Acuticoccus sp. I52.16.1: one gene and its partner. The protein of the gene in region 1 binds, or shares a complex with, the protein of each later gene. Links are inferred from orthologs where the notes say so. Each region holds a gene or a part of one and is shown in the gene's direction. Other genes may lie near its edges.

Region 1 (9,065 bases):
ATCATCGAAGCGGCCGGCTGTCGGACCTTCGTCAACACGCCCGCGCTGTGGCGCGGCGCGCGGCCGATCCTGGCGATGGCCGGCCACAAGTACGATCGCGGCCACGCGGTGGTGGTGTCGGGGCCGATGACGGCCACGGGGGCGGCGCGGATGGCGGCGGCCTCGGCGCTGCGGACCGGGGCGGGGCTCGTCACCGTCGCCTCGCCGCCCGACGCGCTGTTCGTCAACGCCAATCATCTGACGGCCGTGATGCTGACCCGCGCCGACGGGCCGGAGGGCCTCGCCGAGGTGCTTGCCGACACGCGGCGCAACGCGGTGTGCATCGGCCCCGGCCTCCCTCCCGACGTCGCGACGCGCGAGCTGGTCACGGCGGCGCTCGCCTCCGAGGCCGCCGCGGTGCTGGACGCCGGCGCCCTGACCGCCTTCGCCGACGATGCCGACGCGCTCGCCGCGGCGATGGGTGGGCGCGGCGCGGTGCTGACCCCGCACGCGGGCGAATTCGCGCGGCTGTTCGGCCGGGACGAGCTGCCGCGGCTGGGCAAGCTCGAAGCGGCGCGGCGGGCGGCCGCCCGGGTCGGCGCCACCGTGGTGCTGAAGGGGGCGGACACCGTGACCGCCGCGCCGGACGGCCGCGCCGCCATCTCCGAGAACGCGCCCCCCTGGCTCGCGACGGCCGGGGCGGGGGACGTTCTGGCGGGCATGATCACCGCCTTCCTCGCCCAGGGCGCCTCGCCGTTCGAGGCCGCGGCGATGGGCGTGTGGCTCCACGGAGATCTCGCCCAGCGTGTCGGCCCGGCGCTGATCGCGACCGATCTCATCGCCAATCTGAGGCACGCGCGCGCAGCGTTCGATCATGTTTGACCGCAGGCGGTCGCCGGCCTTAGAGGTGAGCCGCGCGCGGGTGTGGCGGAACTGGTAGACGCACCAGATTTAGGTTCTGGCGCCGCAAGGTGTGGGGGTTCGAGTCCCTCCACCCGCACCAATCCTGTGGATTGGTTTTTTCGTGCGCTACCGGCCTTCGGCCTGCATGAGCGCGGGTGCGTGCGCTACCGGCCTTCGGCCTGCTGGGGCGCGGGGTCTGATGCCTGTGCGTGGCGCGCTCGTCAGCACGGCTTTATCTAACGGCCGCGTCTATCGGTCGGGGCTCGTGTACGTTTCGGCGATCGGCGGGGGGTGGATTGCCGTGGGTGCGCGCTCCATCGTAAAGGAGCGGCGGGAGGTGCTGGGCGGCCGGGTGGCCGCCGCGCTCGGCCCGCCGACGGGCGCCGCGCTGGATTTGCCGGGCTCGATGGCACCGAACGGCATTGACACCGGTGCTTCCCGGGGCGACATGGAGCGTCCTCCCCGACAACGTTTTTATTGGTGCTGCGGAAAGTGAACCCGATGGATGTGACGGAAACCCGTGCAGAGGGTCTGGCGCGGGAACTCAAAGTGACGGTTCCCGCAGCGACCCTCGACGCTCGTCTGAATGCCTACCTCGACGATATGCGTCAGAAGGTTCGACTGAAGGGATTTCGCCCGGGCAAGGTGCCCATGGCGCACCTGAAGAAGATGTACGGCCGCTCCGCGATGGCCGAGGTCATCAATGAAGTGATGACCGAATCGATCCGCGGCGCCGTCGAGCAGCGCGACGAGAAGCCCGCGCTGCAGCCGGACGTCGACGTCGACGAGACCGCGATGACCGACGTGATGGAGGGCAAGAGCGACCTGTCCTTCGCCGTGAAGTACGAGGTCCTGCCGGAGATCGAAGTCACCGGGCTCGACCAGATCACCGTCGAGAAGCCGACCTACGAGGTCCCGGCCGACGAGCTCGACGCCGAGCTGACCAAGCTTGCCGAGAACTACAAGGACTACGACGCCGTCGAGCGAGCCGCCCAGGACGCCGACCGCCTGAAGATCGACTTCGTCGGCAAGATCGACGGCGAGCCCTTCGAGGGCGGATCGGCCGAAGGGATCGACATCGTCATCGGTCAGGGCCGTTTCATCCCCGGCTTCGAAGAGCAGCTGAACGGCACCACGGCCGGGCAGGCGACCACCGTCACCGTGACCTTCCCGGAGGACTACGGCGCGACCCATCTCGCCGGCAAGGAAGCCGTCTTCGACGTGACGGTGCAGGAAGTCGCCGCGCCGAAGGAGACGACCCTCGACGACGCCTTCGCCGAGAAGCTCGGCATGGAGAACCTCGAGAAGCTGCGCGAGGCCATGAAGGGCCAGATGCAGTCCTCCTATGACCAGGCCAGCCGCGCCAAGGTCAAGCGCGCCCTGCTCGACGCGTTGGACGAGCGCTTCGCCTTCACGCTGCCGCAGAAGCTGGTCGACACCGAGTTCGACGCGATCTGGCGCCAGGTCGAGCAGGAGATGGCGCAGAAGGGCGAGACCTTCGACGCCGCGCTCGCCGAGGATGCCGACGGCTCGGAGGCCAAGACCCGCGCCGACTACCAGAAGATCGCCGAGCGCCGCGTGCGGCTGGGGCTTCTCCTGTCGGAGATCGGCTCGAAGGCCGAGGTGCAGGTGACCGACGAGGAGGTGCAGCAGGCGCTTCAGCAGCGCATGCAGCAGTTCCCCGGCCAGGAGCGTCAGGTGCTGGACTACTACCGCCAGAACCCGCAGGCCATCGCCAGCCTGCGCGCGCCGATCTTCGAGGACAAGGTCGTCGACTACATCCTGGAGCTCGCCACCGTGAACACCGTCCCGGTGTCCAAGGAGGAGCTTCTGAAGGGTGAGGACGACGAGCACGATCACGATCATGCGCATGATCACGACCATGATCATCACCACCATGATCATGACCACGATCACCACCACCACGATCATTAGGCCGCGCGCATGAAAGACCCTGTAGACTTTTATATGTCGACGCTCGTTCCGATGGTCGTCGAGCAGACGAACCGCGGCGAGCGTGCGTACGACATCTTCTCGCGCTTGTTGTCGGAGCGGATCATTTTCATCACCGGTCCCATCGAGGACACGGTGGCGACCTTGGTCTGCGCCCAGCTCCTCTATCTGGAGGCCGACAATCCGAACAAGGAGATCTCGCTCTACATCAACTCGCCGGGCGGCATCGTCACCTCGGGTCTGGCCATCTACGACACGATGCAGTTCGTGCGGCCGACGATCTCGACCCTGTGCATCGGCCAGTCGGCCTCGATGGGTGCGCTGCTGCTCGCCGCGGGCGAGAAGGACATGCGCTTCTCGCTGCCGAACGCGCGGATCATGGTGCATCAGCCCTCGGGCGGTTTCCGCGGCACGGCGGCCGACATCCAGCTCCAGGCCAACGAAATCCTGGCTCTGAAGCGCCGGCTGAACGAGATCTACCGCAAGCACAGCGGCCAGGAACTCGACAAGATCGAGAAGACCCTGGAGCGCGATCACTACATGACCCCGGACCTCGCCAAGGAATTCGGGATTATCGACCGCGTGATCGAAAGCCGGGCTGCGCTCGACGTTTAAAGCTGCTACAACGTCTACGTGCAAGCCGTCTGCGGCGGTATCGTTTGCCGGCTAGCTGGTATGGCCGGGGACGGATCGTCGCGGATCGGGACGAAAACCGCCCGCGACAGGCGGTCGGTTTTTATGTTTGGTAACGCATGGGACGGTTGACTATCCCGTGACGGGGGTTTGCATCGGGATCGAGGCCGCCCCAATATGGATGCGAGGCGATCGGCGCCAGCCGGCTCCCTCCATCGGTGGCGAATTCCCGAGATGTGCGGTCGATCGGGCGACGAAAGGGTGAGTTGATGAGCAAAGCGACCAGCGGCGACGGGAAGAACACCCTCTATTGCTCGTTCTGCGGCAAGAGCCAGCATGAGGTGCGCAAGCTCATCGCCGGGCCGACCGTCTTCATCTGCGACGAGTGCGTCGAGCTGTGCATGGACATCATCCGGGAGGAGAACAAGTCCTCGCTGGTGAAGTCGCGCGACGGCATCCCGACCCCGCTCGAGATCCGCAAGGTGCTGGACGACTACGTGATCGGCCAGCAGGCGGCCAAGAAGGTCCTCTCCGTCGCCGTCCACAACCACTACAAGCGCCTCTCCCACGCCTCCAAGCAGAACGACGTCGAGCTGGCGAAGTCGAACATACTGCTGATCGGCCCGACCGGTTGCGGCAAGACGCTGCTGGCGCAGACGCTCGCCCGCATCCTGGACGTTCCCTTCACCATGGCCGACGCCACGACGCTGACCGAGGCCGGCTACGTCGGCGAAGACGTCGAGAACATCATCCTCAAGCTGCTTCAGTCGGCCGACTACAACGTCGAGCGGGCCCAGCGCGGCATCGTCTACATCGACGAGGTCGACAAGATCTCGCGCAAGTCCGACAACCCGTCCATCACCCGCGACGTGTCGGGCGAGGGCGTGCAGCAGGCCCTGCTGAAGATCATGGAGGGCACGGTGGCCTCCGTCCCGCCGCAGGGCGGGCGCAAGCATCCCCAGCAGGAGTTCCTGCAGGTGGACACCACCAACATCCTCTTCATCTGCGGCGGTGCCTTCGCCGGGCTCGACAAGATCATCTCCGACCGTGGCCGCGGCACGTCGATCGGCTTCAACGCCCAGGTGTTCGGCGCCGAAGACCGCAAGATCGGCGAGCTCTTCCGCGAGGTGGAGCCGGAGGACCTGCTGAAGTTCGGCCTCATCCCCGAGTTCGTCGGCCGCCTGCCGGTCCTGGCGACCCTCGAGGACCTCGACGAGCCGGCCCTGGTGCAGATCCTGTCCGAGCCGAAGAACGCGCTGGTCAAGCAGTATCAGCGCCTCTTCGAGATGGAGGGCGTCGAGCTGACCTTCCACGCCGACGCGTTGAAGGCGATCTCCCGCAAGGCGATCGAGCGCAAGACCGGCGCCCGCGGCCTTCGCTCGATCCTCGAGGCGATCCTGCTCGACACCATGTACGAGCTTCCAGGCCTCGACGGTGTGCGCGAAGTCGTCATCTCCGACGAGGTCATCGGCGGCACCGCCCGTCCGCTCTACATCTACGACGATCGCGCCTCGGAGCCCTCGCGCACGTCGGCCTGATCGCGCGCCCCGCATCCTCAAGGGGCGTCGCAGGCCCTCCTCGGCTCCGACACCCGTGCGCTGGGGTGACGCTGGCACGCAACAACGTAAACGCGCCACCCGGTATTGTCTGCACCCTGTAGATGTGCTTTTCTCGCCTACCGGGGACGCCGCGTCGGAGGGGGTCGGGTGCAGCCGACCCACCTTCGCCGATGCGGCGCGAGTGGCAGGGGCGTTTCCGTCGCTTTTCGAGGCGGTTGGAGTCGCGCCCCGACGTGTGGGGTCCAGGGTACGGTCAACGCCCACCCGTCGCCGGTGGTGGGACGAGGCCAGCCTCGGTCAAGTCTTGAAGTCGGCTCATCAGAGGGCCACCTCGTCGCCAGAGATGCGATGGTGCATCCCCAACGTCCATTGCCGCACCGCTCGACGATAGTCGTGGGCGGGGGCCGAGAAAGTCGGTTGTGTACGGTGGACGGTGGCTCGACTCGTGCATGATGTGGCGAGCTCGGGCCAAGCTGAAAGGACAGTTCATGGCAAAGTCGGACGACAATCGCGACACCGGGCCGAACGGGGCCTCGGGCACTTACCCGGTTCTGCCGCTGCGGGACATCGTGGTGTTCCCGCACATGGTCGTGCCGCTCTTCGTGGGTCGCGAGAAGTCCATCCGCGCGCTTGAGGAAGTCATGCGTGCGGACAATCAGATCCTGCTGGTGACCCAGCGCGAGGCGGGGGACGACGATCCCAAGCCCGAGCGCCTGTTCACGATCGGCACGCTGGCGACCGTGCTGCAGCTCCTCAAGCTCCCGGACGGGACCGTGAAGGTCCTGGTCGAAGGCACTGCGCGCGCCGAGATCGAGACGTTCACCGACCGCGCCGACTTCTTCGAGGCCGAGGCCGCCGAGGTCGCAGAGCCCACCTACGACGAGACCGAGGCGCAGGCCCTGTCGCGCTCCGTGGTTTCGGAGTTCGAGAACTACGTCAAGCTCAACAAGAAGATCTCGCCCGAGGTCATCTCCGCGGTCGGCCAGATCGAGGACCACGCTAAGCTCGCCGACACGGTCGCCTCGCACCTGGTCGTGAAGATCCCGGTCAAGCAGGAGATCCTGGGGACCGCGTCCGTCATCGAGCGCTTCGAGAAGGTGCTCGGGATCATGAACGGCGAGATCTCGGTCCTGCAGGTCGAGAAGCGGATCCGCAGCCGCGTCAAGCGCCAGATGGAGAAGACGCAGCGCGAGTACTATCTCAACGAGCAGATGCGCGCGATCCAGAAGGAGCTGGGTGACGGCGAGGACGGCAAGGACGAGCTGGCCGAGCTGGAAGAGCGCATCAAGGCCACCAAGCTCTCGAAGGAAGCACGGGAGAAGGCGGACGCCGAGCTGAAGAAGCTGCGGCAGATGTCGCCGATGTCGGCCGAGGCGACGGTGGTGCGCAACTACCTCGACTGGCTGCTGTCGATCCCCTGGAAGAAGCCCTCCAAGGTCAAGAACGACCTCGACAACGCGCAGCAGATCCTCGACGTCGACCACCATGGCCTGGAGAAGGTCAAGGAGCGGATCATCGAGTACCTGGCCGTGCAGGCACGCGCCAACAAGCTGAAGGGGCCGATTTTGTGCCTCGTCGGCCCGCCGGGCGTGGGCAAGACGTCGCTCGCCAAGTCCATCGCCAAGGCGACCGGACGCGAGTTCGTGCGCATCTCGCTGGGCGGCGTGCGGGACGAGGCCGAGATCCGCGGACACCGCCGGACCTACATCGGCTCGCTGCCGGGCAAGATCATCCAGTCGATGAAGAAGGCCAAGAAATCCAATCCGCTCTTCCTGCTCGACGAGATCGACAAGATGGGCATGGACTTCCGCGGCGATCCCTCGTCGGCCCTCCTCGAGGTGCTGGATCCGGAGCAGAACGCCAACTTCATGGACCACTATCTGGAGGTCGAGTACGACCTCTCGTCGGTGATGTTCGTGACGACGGCCAACACGCTGAACATCCCCGGCCCCTTGATGGACCGGATGGAGGTGATACGCATCGCCGGCTACACCGAGGACGAGAAAGTGGAGATCGCGCGTCGCCACCTGATCTCCAAGTCGGTGTCCGACCATGGCCTGAAGGCGGGTGAATTTGCCATCGACGACGAGGCGCTGCGCCACCTGATCCGCCGCTACACGCGCGAATCGGGCGTGCGCAACCTGGAGCGCGAGATCGCCACCCTGGCCCGTAAGGCGGTGAAGGAGATCCTCACCTCCAAGGGCGAGACGAAGTCGATCGAGGTCGACGTCGACAAGGTGGAGGCCTATCTCGGCCCGCCGCGGCACCGCTACGGCCAGGCCGAGCTGGAGGACCAGGTCGGCGTCGCGACGGGTCTCGCCTGGACCGAGGTCGGCGGCGAACTGCTCACGATCGAGGGTCTCATGATGCCCGGCAAGGGCAAGATGACCGTGACCGGCAACCTTCGTGACGTCATGAAGGAGTCGATCTCGGCCGCGGCCAGCTACGTGCGCAGCCGCGCGCTCGACGTCGGCGTCGCCCCGCCGATGTTCGACCGGCGCGACATCCACGTCCACGTGCCGGAGGGTGCGACGCCGAAGGACGGCCCGTCCGCCGGTATCGCCATGGCCACCGCGGTGGTCTCGGTGCTGACCGGCATCCCGATTCGTCGCAACGTGGCGATGACGGGGGAGATCACGCTGCGTGGCCGGGTGCTGCCGATCGGCGGTCTGAAGGAGAAGCTGCTGGCGGCTCTGCGCGGCGGTATCACCACCGTTCTGATCCCGGAAGAGAACGCCAAGGACCTGGCGGACATTCCGGACAACGTGAAGAACGCGCTGGAGATCGTGCCGGTGTCGCGGGTAGACGAGGTGCTGCAGCGTGCCCTGGTGCGAATGCCCGAGCCCATCGAGTGGACCGAGCCGGAGTACGCCGACGATCCCCGCAAGGGGACGGCGGAGGACGACGAGGCCACCTTTCGCGCCCACTGAGGCCGTCGCGAAGCGGGGCGGCTGAGCCCCACGGCTGATCGAAACGGAAAGAGGCGGGGGAAACCCCGCCTCTTTTGCGTTTTTCGGCTCGATTCGGCCCGCGCGCTTGGCCTATGGCCGTGCGACGGACCGACGCGGATCCGCCCGCCACGGGGGCCGCGACGGGGCTGAAGGAACAGCGAAAGACAAACCGGGGAATGCCATGAATTCACCGGTGAAAGACCTTGAAAGTGCCGCAATGTTGTTTTGGATGCTGCCTGGCCGTTTCGGCGAATCGCCAGCGAATCTGCGCGGCTCGATTCGGCCGCGCCCCGGTGCGGTCGCATTTCGAGTCGGGATTTCTTGAAAAATGTTGCGCTTGGAGGACCGGCTCGCGTCCTCGGGCATCACTTTTGGCATTTTCGTAAGGTTTGAAGCTCAAATTCCCAGGGAAACAGGGGCCTTTTCATCGGAATCGTCTAGTCGTATGGGGACGATGATGACAGGGTGACCCGGTCATCCGCAAAAGGAGAGACGGAATGAAGAAAGCCGAACTCGCCGCCGAGGTGGCGGAGCAAGCCGGCATCGACGCCAAGGCCGCCGCCAAGGCCGTCGACGCCACGTTCAACGCCATCATCGGTGCGATGAAATCTGGCGATGAAGTCCGCATCACCAACTTCGGTGTGTTCAGCGTGACGGACCGCCCCGAGTCGCAGGGTCGCAACCCTCAGACGAAGGAGCCCATCACGATCAAGGCGGCGAAGGTCCCGAAATTCAAGCCGGGCAAGCCGCTGAAGGACGCCCTCAACGCGTAACGCTGCGACCTGAGAAGGTCGTGGCCGGACCGACCGGATCCTCGACGGGATCCGGCGGTCCAGCGCCGCGGGGGGCGCCCCGGTTGCGGCGCCACCTTTGCGGAGCGGTGATCTCCCGCCTCAAGGCAGGCGCGGGATCTCCATCTCCGGTTTCGCGTCTTCCTCTTCGGCGAGGTTCGTCGCACCCGACAGGAACGTGCCGAAGAGCTGCATCTCGGGGATATTGTCGCTCATCACCTTCACGATGATGAGGATGGGAACGGCCAGGATCACGCCCGCCACCCCCCAGATGAACCCCCACAAGGCGATCGACA
Region 2 (12,867 bases), 3.8 Mb from region 1 along the record:
GCGGCCGTGAGGTCCGCGACCCGCTGCGAGGTGTGCACGTCGAGGATGACGCGCATGCCGGGGTGATCGGCCTTGATGCTGCAGATCACGTCGGGCGCGAAGGCGGTGGCGACGGCCGGCATGGCACCGATCCGCACGTGCCCGCGCTTCAGTCCCCGGATCTCCCGCGCGGCCTCCTCCAACCGGGCGAGACCGAGGAGGGCGCGCTCCAGTTCGCCATGGTAGGCGACGCCTTCGGGCGTGGGGACGACACCGTTGGCGGTGCGTTCGAAGAGGGAGAAGCCGAGGTCCGCCTCGAGAGCGGCGACGAGCTTGGTGACGGCGGGCTGGGACAGGCTCATCGCCTCGGCGGCGCGGGTGATCGACCCTTTCTCGACCGTCATGCGGAACGCTTCGAGCTGACGCAGGTGCAATGGCACGCCTTTCATGAGGCCTCGTCCGGGACCCTGCCATGAGGCCCGGCCGACGGGGCCGGGGTCAAGGCCGGATCAGGGGCCGGGATCATGGGGGAGGGATCAGGGGGGGCGGGGCGGACGGGTGGGGCGGCGAGGCCGTCTCGCTGCGCTGATTCCAATGTCGTCAAATTGGCCGAAGTTGGACTACTTTGCATGCAAGATACTTGTCGCATTCGTACACCGTGCGGGGGCGGCAGGGCAATTGATCGCCGCGTTTCGATCGGCTACGCCGGGTGTGCGCACGGGGGCCGCGATGGCGTCGCGGACCACCCCTCGGCGCGGTCGTCGTCGAGGTTTGCCGGCGGCCTAGCGTCCTGCACGCCCGGACCGGCGGCCGGGCGGCGTCGATGCGGCCCGGCCTCGTCTAGGACACGACGATGTCAGACCTTTCGACCCGACCCGCCACCTTCGCCCGGCCGAACGGCGCCCGCGCCGCGCTTGCGTTCTCGCCGGCCGAATACGCCCGGCGAATGGCGTCCCTGCGCGCCATCATGGCCGAAGCGGACGTCCCCGCGGTGCTGCTCACCTCGATGCACAACATCGCCTATTATTCCGGTTTCCTCTATTGCGGCTTCGGCCGCAATTTCGGCCTCGTCGTGACGGCGGACGCGGCGACGACCGTCACCGCCAACATCGACGGGGGCCAGCCCCGCCGACGCTCCCATTGCGACAACGTGATCTATACCGATTGGCGGCGTGGCAACTTCTGGCGTGCGGTGGCCGATCTCGTCGGCCCCGCGCCACGGTTGGGGATCGAGGGCGACCACCTCACCCTCGCCGCGCGCGATGCGCTGTCGACCGCGCTCGGCGCCCCCGCGCTGGTCGACGTCGCGCCGGCGACGATGGCCTCGCGGTTCGTCAAGTCGGCCGAGGAGATCGCGCTCATCCGCGACGGAGCCCGGATCGCCGACATCGGCGGCGCGGCGATGCGGGACGCGATCGGTGTCGGCACGCGCGAGATCGACGTGGCGATGGCCGGTCGCGATGCGATGGAGCTGGCGATCGCGGCGGCGCATCCCGGCAGCGAACTGCGCGACACGTGGTGCTGGTTCCAGTCGGGCCTCAACACCGACGGGGCGCACAACCCGGTGACGACGCGCGCGCTGGCTGCGGGGGATCTCCTCAGCCTCAACGCCTTTCCGATGATCTGCGGCTACTACACCGCGCTCGAGCGCACCCTCTTCCTGGGCGAGCCGGACGCCGCCACGCTGCGGCTCTGGCGGGCGAACGTCGCGGTGCACGAACTGGGGCTGTCGCTGATCCGGCCAGGGATCTCGTGCGCGGCGATCTGCGAGGTGTTGAACGGGTTCCTCGCCCAGGAGGGGCTGCTGGACTACCGCTCGTTCGGCTACGGCCACTCCTTCGGTGTGCTGAGCCACTACTACGGCCGCGAGGCGGGGCTGGAGCTGCGCGAGGACATCGAGACCGTGCTGGCGCCCGGCATGGTCGTCTCCATGGAGCCGATGCTGTGGGTCCCCGAGGGGACGCCGGGCGCCGGCGGCTACCGCGAGCACGACATCCTGGTCGTCACCGAGAATGGAGCCGAGAACATCACCGGCTTCCCCTACGGACCCGAGGCGAACATCATCGCGGCGTGAGGGCGCCCGGCGGCGCCGCGGTCGCTTGGCGGGCATCGCGGCGCGTGGTAGATCGGCCGATCATCATCCGAATGCGCTCGATCCTCGTCGGTCGCGCGGCGCCTGCCGGTGTGGCGGGCGTCACCAGCCGCCGGCGGCGTCGGCCTTCCAGCCGCGGCGACCCCGATGTTTCTGCCCACCGTTGCCCTCATCTGGACCGTGGCCGCCGTCACGCCCGGCCCCAATTTCCTCGTCGCGGTGCGCTGCGCCGTCGGCGGCTCGCGCCGCGTGGCCTTCGCCGCGGTCGGCGGCACGCTGGTCGGCACGGCGATGTGGGGCGTCGCGGGCTGGCTCGGCATCACCGCGCTCTTCAGTGCGGCGCCGCTCGCCTACGCGGTGCTGAAGGTGGTCGGCGGCATCTACATCGCGTTCCTGGGGGCCAAGCTCCTGTGGAAGGCGCGGCGCCGTGGCAAGGCGGGAGCCGAGGTCGCCGACGTGGTGCACGGGCCGGCCTGGGCCTTCCGCCTCGGCCTCGCGACCAATCTCGCCAATCCGAAGACGGCAGCGTTCGTCGCGTCTCTCTTCGCCGCCGCGATGCCGCCGGATCCGGCCTGGTGGCAGGGCCTCGCGGCCGTCGCGCTGATGCTGACGATCTCGTCCATCTGGTACACCATCGTCGTCTTCTCGCTGACGCACCGCGCCGTGGCGAACGCCTACCGCGCGGCCCGGCGCGGGGTGGACGCGGCGACCGGTGCGCTCTTCGTCGCCTTCGGCGCGGCGATGGCGACGAGCGTGCGCTGAGGCCGGGTCAGAGCTGCTGCTCGGCCCCGGCAAGAATGGTGCCGACGTTGGCGTAGACCACCTTCTTGCCCCGCTTGGCGCGCCGGTCCTCGCCGGCGAGGTAGATCGACATGCCGCGATCGCGCACGAAGGGCAGATCTCGCACGTCGAGCCCGTTCCAGGGCGCGAACGGGTTGCGCCGCGCGACGCCGTAGAGCGAGGTCCGCACGGTGGGCCGCAAGCTCTCGACGCGGCGGTGGAAGCCGTAGGTGTCGGCCACGACGAGCGTGTTGCCGGGGACGGGGAAACGCTGCAAGCCGCCGTAGCCCAGCCGGCCGAGCCCGTCCTCGGTGAGGCGGAACGAGCCGGCGGCGTGGTGCGGATCGGCGCTCTGCGTAGCGGTGCGCGCTTCGGCGTCCTCCCAGGCGAGGCGCTCGGGCGTCAGCCGGTGCGAGCCGGGGACGTACGCGAACGGGCCGTCGTCGTCGCCCACGTCGTGCAGGAAGAGCCAGAACTTGGCGGTGGGGTGGAAGGTGTCGGCGTGGAGGTGGGCCTGGGGGTCGGACTCGCCCGACGCCGGGTCGACGGCGATCGTCTGCAACATGGTGACGACGTTGCCGGTGCGGCCGGCGGCGTAGCCGATGAGGGTATGCACGTCCGGCCGGTGGACGAAGCGGGCAAGCTCGCCCAGGGCCGAGCGGTCGCGCGGCAGCGGCAGCACGCGGTTGATGGTCTGGCCCTGGCGCATCTCCCAGGCGGGGAGGGGCCGGGTGGCGAGTTCCTCGCGCACGCGCGCCAGCAGCTCCGGCGGCAGGGCATTCTCGCGGATGACGAAGCCGTCGCGGTCGAACCGGGCGCGCTCGTCGGGGTCGAGGCGGGGGGCGAGGGCGGCGCGGCGTCGCTCGGCCATCCTGGCGGCCAGCGCCACGCGGCGGCGGTGCAGCCCCCTCTGGTTGAGCCGCTCGGAGCCGATGACGGGGTTCCGGCGGAAGGACTTCTCGGCGGTCAGCACGGCCGGTGCGGCCAGAATGAGCTGAGCGATATTCGAACGCGACATGGTGGGGCTCTGGCTCGGTGAACTGGCCCGCTATCTACGGCAACCTGTCGGTGGCGTGCAATTGATCAGGCACAAATCTACCATTAAGGTCCCATATGCGGTGGGTCATGGCCGACGGAACCCGCCTCGCGAGGCTTGACGGGCGGCGCGTCTGTCTTTATGTGACGCCGACCGTACGGCAGGCCTTCGAGCGCGGGCATTATCGTGTTCGATCCGCTGCTCAGGTACCCCGTCTCGAGTTCGAGCGGGCTGATCGCTCGCTCCGCTCTAGTTTTCCGCGTCGCGCCTGTCCTCCTCAGAGGGGGGCTGTAGCGGCGCGTTTGCCCGTTGGCGACGTCACCCCGAGTGGCGCGCCGTTTCCGAGATCCGGCGGTTTCGCCGGGGTGTTCGTCCGGCTGGAGCCGGTGAGAAGTGTGCGGCATTCGCCGCGTGAGAGGTTTGATGCCGACGATCAACCAGTTGATCCGCAAGCCGCGTGTCGCGCCGGTCAAGCGCAACAAGGTTCCGGCCATGGAGGCCAACCCGCAGAAGCGGGGCGTGTGCACGCGCGTCTACACGACGACTCCGAAGAAGCCGAACTCGGCGCTGCGTAAGGTGGCCAAGGTCCGCCTGACCAACGGGTACGAGGTCATCGGCTACATCCCCGGCGAGGGGCACAACCTTCAGGAGCACTCCGTGGTGATGATCCGCGGCGGGCGCGTGAAGGACCTTCCGGGCGTGCGCTACCACATCCTGCGCGGCGTGCTCGACACGCAGGGCGTGAAGAACCGCAAGCAGCGCCGCTCGAAGTACGGCGCCAAGCGGCCGAAGTAATTCGGAGATCATCCGCTGTCCGGGCGCGGAGACGGTGTGATTGCGCCGCTGCTCCCGCGTCGGCCCCGAAGGGGCGAGACGGATCGACGGATGAAGGGGGCTCATCCCCCGCGCGCACCGCGCAGGTGCGTGACGAGAGACTGCGGTCCGGCACGGATTTTCGCGTGTCGGGGCGCCGGCTGGCACCCAGGCCGGCGGCTCACACGAGCGACGCCGAAGGGTCGGAAAGATTTGCACGGTTGCGGCGACCACGTCGTCGCAGTGAAACAAAGGTTAGCGAATGTCGCGTCGTCACAGCGCTGAAAAGCGCGAAGTCCTGCCGGATCCGAAGTTCGGTGACGTGGTGCTGTCGAAGTTCATGAACGCCATCATGTACGACGGCAAGAAGTCCGCCGCCGAGCGGATCGTCTATGGTGCGCTGGACCAGTGCCAGTCCAAGGCGCGCACCGATCCGCTGCAGATGTTCCACGACGCGCTGTCGAACGTGTCGCCGCAGGTGGAGGTTCGCTCCCGCCGCGTCGGTGGTGCGACCTATCAGGTCCCGGTCGAGGTCCGCCCCGAGCGCCGTCAGGCGCTGGCGATTCGCTGGCTGATCACCGCCGCGCGCAAGCGCAACGAGAAGACGATGATCGATCGTCTCTCCGGCGAGCTGATGGACGCGGCCAACAACCGCGGCACCGCGGTGAAGAAGCGCGAAGACACGCACAAGATGGCCGACGCCAACCGCGCCTTCTCGCACTACCGCTGGTAGACGCGACGCCTGTGGTCTTTCGCGGCCGGGCGGGTTAGAGGAGCCGCGGCGATCGCATCTCGGGCGGTGCCGGAACCCGGCATCGCCACCGCGCCATGATGGCCCGCCGCGTCGCTACGAGGGAGACGACGATGACCCTGCTGCGGATGTTGCTATTGGTCGCCCTGGGCGCCGTGCTGCCGGCGACGACGGCTGCGGCGGACGACAACAGCTACGGCGCCGTCGGCGTCGACCCGCACAACGCCTCAGTCGTCTTCATCACCGAGAAGGCGAGCCGGAATCAGGCGATGGATGCCGTGCAGGCGCTCTGCCAGGAGCACAATATGACCTGCGAAGTCACCAAGCCGTTTCACGACGGCTGCGCCTCGCTCGCACGCTCGACCGACGGATCCACCTACGGCCTCGGCTTCGAGGCGACGCCGGCCAGTTCGCAGACCACCGCCCTCGACGAATGCACGAAAGAGGGCGGCACGGGCTGCAATATCCACGATACCTATTGCTCTCCCGCCAATCTCGGCGAATAGAACGGTCCGCATCGACGACGCGCGTTTCCGTGAGATCCGTCACCACCCGGCGGACTTCGACCCACATGCCGAACTGACAGAGTCCTGAGACGATCATGCCCCGTACGCACAAAATCGAAGACTACCGCAACTTCGGCATCATGGCCCACATCGATGCCGGCAAGACCACGACCACCGAGCGCGTCCTGTTCTACACCGGCCGATCCCACAAGATCGGCGAGGTGCATGACGGTGCGGCGACGATGGACTGGATGGAGCAGGAGCAGGAGCGCGGCATTACGATCACGTCCGCCGCGACGACCTGCTTCTGGCAGGACAAGCGCCTGAACATCATCGACACTCCGGGCCACGTGGACTTCACCATCGAGGTGGAGCGCAGCCTGCGCGTGCTCGACGGTGCGATCGCCCTGCTCGACGCCAACGCCGGCGTGGAGCCACAGACAGAGACCGTGTGGCGCCAGGCGGACAAGTACCGCGTCCCGCGCATGATCTTCGTCAACAAGATGGACAAGACCGGCGCCGACTTCTACCGCTGCGTCGAGATGATCAAGGAGCGCCTCGGCGCCAACCCGATCGTCATGCAGCTGCCGATCGGTGCCGAGAACGAGTTCGAGGGCGTGGTCGACCTCATCCGCATGGAAGCGATCATCTGGGACGGTGAGTCGCTCGGCGCGAAGTTCGACTATCACCCGATTCCGGCCGACCTCGCGGACCGTGCCGCCGAGTATCGCGAGGCGCTGGTCGAGGCTGCCGTCGAACTCGACGAGACCGCGATGGAGGCCTACCTCGAGGGCAACGAGCCCGACCAGGACACGCTGAAGGCGCTGATCCGCAAGGGCACGATCGACAACGCGTTCACGCCGATCTTCACCGGCTCCGCCTTCAAGAACAAGGGCGTGCAGCCGCTGCTGGACGCCGTCGTCGACTACCTGCCGTCCCCGGTGGACGTCGATTCGATCCGCGGCATCGACGTCAAGACCGAGGAAGAGATCGTCCGCCGCTCGTCCGACACGGCGCCGCTCGCGATGCTGGCCTTCAAGGTGATGAACGACCCGTTCGTCGGGACGCTGACCTTCTGCCGTATCTACTCGGGCAAGCTCGAGCAGGGCGACGGCGTGCAGAACACCGTGAAGGAGAAGAAGGAGCGCGTCGGCCGTATGCTGCAGATGCACTCCAATTCCCGTGAGGAAATCAAAGAGGCGTACGCGGGCGACATCGTCGCGCTCGCCGGCCTCAAGGAGACCACCACGGGCGACACGCTGTGCGACCCGAACTCGCCGGTCATCCTGGAGCGCATGGAGTTCCCGGATCCGGTGATCGACATCGCCATCGAGCCGAAGACGAAGTCCGACCAGGAGAAGATGGGCCTCGCGCTCAACCGTCTCGCCGCCGAGGATCCGTCCTTCCGCGTCAAGACGGACCACGAGTCGGGTCAGACGATCATCTCCGGCATGGGTGAGCTTCACCTCGACATTCTGGTCGACCGCATGAAGCGCGAGTTCAAGGTCGAGGCGAACATCGGTCAGCCGCAGGTCGCCTACCGCGAGACCATCTCGCAGAAGGCCGAGATCGACTACACGCATAAGAAGCAGACCGGCGGTACCGGCCAGTTCGCCCGCGTGAAGATCGTCATCGAGCCGAACGAGCCGGGTGCGGGCTACGAGTTCGTGTCCGAGATCGTCGGCGGTTCGGTGCCGAAAGAATATGTCCCGGGCGTCGAGAAGGGCATCAACTCGGTGATGACCTCGGGGCCGATCGCCGGCTTCCCGATGGTCGACATCAAGGCCCGCCTGATCGACGGTGCGTTCCACGACGTCGACTCCTCGGTCCTGGCGTTCGAGATCGCCTCGCGCGCGGCCTTCCGTGAGGGCTGCCAGAAGGCCAAGCCGAAGCTGCTCGAGCCGATCATGAAGGTCGAGGTCGTCGGTCCGGACGAGTTCGCCGGCACGGTGATGGGCGACATCAATTCCCGCCGTGGCCAGATCCAGGGCACCGAGACCCGCGGCATCGCGACGGTGGTCAACGCCTTCGTGCCGCTGGCGAACATGTTCGGCTACGTGTCGAACCTGCGCTCGATGACGCAGGGCCGCGCGCAGTACACCATGCAGTTCTCGCACTACGAGCAGGTGCCGCAGAACGTCGCCGACGAGGTCCAGGCCAAGTACGCCTGAGGCTGAACGAACCGGCCTCGCCGATCGGTGGGGCCGTCGCCGGGGTCTGGAGGGTCCTCTGGGCGCTCCGGCACCGGGATGACCTCGCGGGAGGCGACGCATCGCCCGCCGCGTGGCCGTCCTCGGCGCGTCCGACTTGATCGCGGTGCCTGCCGCCACGATCTAACAGGGCGTCGAGATGCGCTCCATCGACGCGACGATGGGGCGAGACGACCAGCTGCGACGGGCTCGCCAGAGCAGCATTTTGCAGGAACGCGAGATTTCGGCCGATTTAGACCCAACAAAGTCGAATTCGCGTGTTCCTGCGCGCGAAGTTCGGTGATAGACAGCGGCCTCACCCATGGTGGCCCCCGTCGTCACCGTGAGTAATGACATAGCGTCAGCCCAAAGCTTAAGAGGAATGTGGAGAATCGCCAATGGCGAAGGAGAAGTTCGAGCGTTCTAAGCCGCACCTGAACATCGGCACCATCGGTCACGTCGACCATGGCAAGACGTCGCTAACCGCGGCGATCACGAAGGTGTTGGCAGAAACGGGCGGCGCAACGTTCAAGGCTTACGATCAGATCGACGCGGCGCCCGAAGAGAAGGCCCGCGGCATCACGATCTCGACCGCGCACGTCGAGTACCAGACCGAGAACCGCCACTACGCGCACGTCGACTGCCCCGGGCACGCCGACTACGTGAAGAACATGATCACCGGTGCCGCCCAGATGGACGGTGCGATCCTGGTCGTGTCGGCGGCCGACGGCCCGATGCCGCAGACCCGTGAGCACATCCTGCTCGCGCGTCAGGTCGGCGTGCCGGCCATCGTGGTCTTCCTGAACAAGGTCGACCAGGTCGACGACGAGGAGCTCCTGGAGCTCGTCGAGCTCGAGGTTCGCGAGCTGCTGTCGTCCTACGAGTTCCCCGGCGACGATATCCCCATCGTCAAGGGTTCGGCGCTCGCCGCCCTCGAGGACTCGGACGCCAAGATCGGTCACGACGCGATCCTGGAGCTGATGCGCGAAGTCGACGCCTACATCCCGGAGCCGGATCGTCCGGTCGACGGTGCCTTCCTGATGCCGATCGAGGACGTGTTCTCGATCTCGGGTCGCGGCACCGTGGTGACGGGTCGTGTCGAGCGTGGCATCGTGAAGGTGGGCGAGACCGTCGAGATCGTCGGTATTCGCGACACCACCAGCACCACGGTGACCGGTGTCGAGATGTTCCGCAAGCTGCTCGATCAGGGCCAGGCGGGCGACAACATCGGCGCGCTGCTGCGTGGTGTCGGCCGTGAGGACGTCGAGCGCGGCCAGGTGCTGTGCAAGCCGGGCTCGGTCAAGCCGCACAAGAAGTTCAAGGCGTCGGCCTACATCCTGACCAAGGAAGAGGGCGGCCGTCACACCCCGTTCTTCACGAACTACCGTCCGCAGTTCTACTTCCGGACGACGGACGTGACGGGCGTGGTGACCCTCAACGAGGGCACCGAGATGGTGATGCCGGGCGACAACGTCGAGATTAACGTCGAGCTGATCGTGCCGATCGCGATGGAGGAGCAGCTTCGCTTCGCTATCCGCGAAGGTGGCCGCACCGTCGGCGCCGGCGTCGTGGCGACGATCGTCGAGTAAATCTGGTCCTACCGGACCGATTTGGGAAAGCGCGGCCTTCGGGCCGCGCTTTTTTTTTGTGTTGGCGCAACCGCTTGGCGGCTCGTGGCGCAAGTGACGTCCGGGTCGCGCCGGCGAGCACGGTCGCTGCGTAGCCCATGCGCGAAAAGGCGATAACAGATATGGCGCGGGCGCAGACGCACGCCGGGAGTTTTGCCTTGCGACCACGCGGGCTTTGAGGCGCAATGATGGCCGGTACAACTTAAAGGTATGGTCGCACCGTGGCGAAGGGGGAGGAATCGACGCCGCAAGCCGGCCCCGCGACCCCGCTGCGCCAAGGGCGGGCCACCAAGGGGCGCGCCGCCTGCCAGGACTGTAAGGCCGGGCGCTCACGCAAGGCGCAGCCGCCGCCGGCGGGGGGCGGGGGAAAGGGGTGCCGGCGGCGTCCCTGCGGGCCCTGCGGGTCCGGGACGCCGGCCGCGGCCTGTTTGCCGCAGGATGGGCCGGCGTGCGCGAGCGCGGCGCGGCACCTCGCGATCCAGCCGGCCGAGATCTGGGACACGGAGCTTTCCGACCAGCGTCTTCTGGAGCTTCTCCTCCTCGACACTCTCCCGCCGGGGGAGGGGGAGCCCCTGGTCTGCCGGCTGCTGGCCGAGTACGGCGACATCCAGGGCCTGCTGAGCGCGGCACCGGACCGGCTGCGCCAGCATGGCGCGCTGCGGCCCGAGGTCGTCCACCAGCTGAAGCTGGCGCAGGCGATCGGTCTGCGGCTCGGACGCATCCGCATGCAGCAGTGCCTCACCCTTGGACGATTCGACGCGGTTGTGGAGTATCTGCGCATGCGCCTGGCACGCTCACCCATCGAGCATCTCTGGGCGTTGTTCCTCAATGCCAGGTGCGGCCTGATCGCCGAGGAGGAGCACGCCCGCGGCACCATCAATCACACCCCGGCCTATCCCCGCGAGATCGTCAAGCGCGCGCTGGAGCACGGGGCGGCCGGGGTCGTTCTGGTGCACAACCACCCCTCCGGCGACGCCAAGCCATCGGCCCGCGACATCAACTTGACCTCCAAGGTGCGGGCGGCACTGGCCACGGTGGACATCCGCCTGCACGACCACATCATCATCACCGAGGGCGATGCGACGAGCCTCGCCGCGCTGGGTCACCTCGGCTGAGCGAGCGCGCCCGCCGTCAGCCCGGCCGAGGGCCGGCGGGGGCCGGGACTCGGGACTTGAGACTGCGCGCCTGGGCGCCCTATATTGGCATCGAAGGTGTTGTACGGACCATCCGGCGGGCGCCGCCGGTGGGTCGTTTCGGGGCGCCTCGGCCCGCGTCAGGCGCGCGGCCGTTATGATTCCTTCATTTTTCCCCGAAAGGGGCTAGCGTTCCGGCTCGTCTTCGATTAGGTAAGCCGTCGCTCCGGACGACGGAGCGCTAGCCAAACGAGTTTGACGAACGGCGTGTCGGTCAGCCTTGAGGAGGGCCGGACAGGCCGCTTTGTCCGTTGCGGTCCTGAAGGCCGCGGATCGTTTGTCCAGTTGCCGTTGAGTTCGTGCGGTTCTTGAGACCGCGTTGTCCGTTCAGGCGGGTGCAAGTTAGAGACCGATGAACCAAAATATTCGCATACGCCTGAAGGCGTTCGATCACCGCGTGCTCGATACGAGCACGCGAGAGATCGTACAGACGGCGCGACGTACGGGCGCGCAGGTCCGCGGCCCGGTGCCGCTGCCCACGCGCATCGAGCGCTACACCGTGAACCGTTCGCCGCACATCGATAAGAAGAGCCGCGAGCAGTTCGAGATCCGCACCCATAAGCGGCTTCTCGATATCGTCGACCCGACCCCGCAGACCGTGGACGCGCTGATGAAGCTCGACCTCGCGGCCGGCGTGGACGTCGAGATCAAGCTTTAAGAGTTCCGTCATGACCCAAGTCCAGCAGCGTTCCTCCATTGTCGCTCGGAAACTCGGCATGACGCGCGTCTATAACGACGCGGGCGAGCACGTGCCTGTCACGGTGCTTTCGCTCGACGGCTGCCAGGTCGTCGCCCATCGCACGAAGGACCGGGACGGTTACACCGCCCTCCAGCTCGGGTCGGGCAAGGCTAAGGCCAAGAATACGACGCGAGCCATGCGCGGACATTTCGCCAAGGCCAACGTCGAGCCGAAAAAGACGCTCGTCGAGTGCCGTGTTGCCGAAGACGCCTTCATCGACGTCGGCGCCGAGCTGACCGCCGACCACTTCGTCCCCGGCCAGTACGTGGACGTCACCGGCACCTCCATCGGCAAGGGCTTCGCCGGTGCCATGAAACGCCACAACTTCGGTGGTCTGCGCGCCTCGCACGGCGTGTCGATCTCCCACCGTTCGCATGGCTCGACTGGCCAGTGCCAGGACCCCGGCAAGGTGTTCAAGGGCAAGAAGATGGCCGGCCACATGGGCGGCGTTCGCGTCACGACGCAGAACCTCACCATCGTCCGGGCCGACGTCGAGCGGGGCCTCCTTCTGGTCGCCGGTGCCGTGCCGGGTGCCAAGAATTCCTGGATCATCGTCCGCGACGCCGTGAAGCGCGAGCTGCACGCCGACGCGCCGACCCCCGGTGCGTTCCGCATCCCCGAGGGTGACGGCGCTCCTGTCGCCGACGAGACCCTCAACGCCGCGCCCGTCGACGAGACGGCGCCGGTCGCCAACGACGCTCCGGTCGAGGGTGACGACACGACGAAGGGTGACGCGTGATGGACATCGAAGTCAAAACGCTCGCCGGTGCCTCCGCCGGGACCGTCAGCCTCTCCGACGAGACCTTCGGCCTCGAGCCCCGCGCGGACATTCTGCACCGCGTCGTGCGCTGGCAGCTGGCGCAGCGCCAGCAGGGCACCCACAAGACGATGACGCGGGGCGAGATCAACTCGACCGGCAAGAAGATGTATCGTCAGAAGGGCACCGGCCGCGCCCGTCACTCCGACAAGAAGGCGCCGCAGTTCCGCGGCGGCTCCAAGGCACACGGCCCGAAGCCGCGCAGCCACGCGATCGAGCTGCAGAAGAAGGTCCGCCTGCTGGGCCTGAAGCATGCGCTGTCCGCGAAGGCGAAGGCCAACGGGCTGATCGTCATCGAGGACGCCAAGATCGAGGCCATCAAGACCAAGGCGCTGCGCGAGCAG

Evidence for each region.
Region 2: the proteins of tig (region 1) and rpsG are in contact, whole or in part, in a crystal structure (PDB 3GTY), measured with the Thermotoga maritima proteins. The link is inferred for Acuticoccus sp. I52.16.1 from one-to-one orthologs. Residues at the interface, in WP_004081061.1 of Thermotoga maritima: Glu122, Val124, Val129, Leu130, Tyr133, Glu188, Gly259, Ile262, Tyr263, Glu266, Ser270, Glu273, Gln274, Glu277, Arg308, Gln311, Ile312, Ser315, Tyr316, Glu325, Arg329, Arg336, Leu363, Phe366, Trp367, Arg373, Leu377, Arg381, Leu384, Glu387; in WP_004081843.1 of Thermotoga maritima: Lys34, Lys52, Lys55, Glu59, Arg62, Gln63, Glu66, Asn67, Lys69, Val71, Arg95, Ala109, Lys110, Lys111, Gly112, Arg113, Pro114, Glu117, Glu121, Ile124, Ala125, Tyr127, Asn128, Asn129, Thr130, Gly131, Lys135, Asp139, Arg142, Met143.

The regions. Positions count from the first base shown.
Region 1 is NZ_CP094828.1:4,961,062-4,970,126, forward strand. What follows is about bases 650-3,600. They hold tig (trigger factor), read left to right. Parts: upstream 650-1,383; coding sequence 1,384-2,817; downstream 2,818-3,600. Other genes in these bases: MRB58_RS22160 (NAD(P)H-hydrate dehydratase), read left to right, coding at 650-861; MRB58_RS22170 (hypothetical protein), read left to right, coding at 1,082-1,378; MRB58_RS22180 (ATP-dependent Clp protease proteolytic subunit), read left to right, coding at 2,827-3,450. Also shown: more of MRB58_RS22160, read left to right, coding at 1-649; ATP-dependent Clp protease ATP-binding subunit ClpX, read left to right, coding at 3,738-5,006; lon (endopeptidase La), read left to right, coding at 5,516-7,957; MRB58_RS22195 (HU family DNA-binding protein), read left to right, coding at 8,476-8,751; MRB58_RS22200 (AI-2E family transporter), read right to left, coding at 8,872-9,065. UniProt on the Bacillus subtilis protein: Involved in protein export. Acts as a chaperone by maintaining the newly synthesized protein in an open conformation. Functions as a peptidyl-prolyl cis-trans isomerase.
Region 2 is NZ_CP094828.1:1,151,773-1,164,639, reverse strand. What follows is about bases 3,945-6,697. They hold rpsG (30S ribosomal protein S7), read left to right. Parts: upstream 3,945-4,962; coding sequence 4,963-5,433; downstream 5,434-6,697. Other genes in these bases: fusA (elongation factor G), read left to right, coding at 6,053-6,697; MRB58_RS05245 (DUF4189 domain-containing protein), read left to right, coding at 5,565-5,957; rpsL (30S ribosomal protein S12), read left to right, coding at 4,311-4,682. Outside these bases: MRB58_RS05275 (LysR family transcriptional regulator), read right to left, coding at 1-428; MRB58_RS05270 (M24 family metallopeptidase), read left to right, coding at 833-2,053; MRB58_RS05265 (LysE family translocator), read left to right, coding at 2,219-2,833; MRB58_RS05260 (phytanoyl-CoA dioxygenase family protein), read right to left, coding at 2,841-3,869; more of fusA, read left to right, coding at 6,698-8,128; tuf (elongation factor Tu), read left to right, coding at 8,545-9,735; MRB58_RS05230 (RadC family protein), read left to right, coding at 10,203-10,889; rpsJ (30S ribosomal protein S10), read left to right, coding at 11,320-11,625; rplC (50S ribosomal protein L3), read left to right, coding at 11,636-12,445; rplD (50S ribosomal protein L4), read left to right, coding at 12,445-12,867.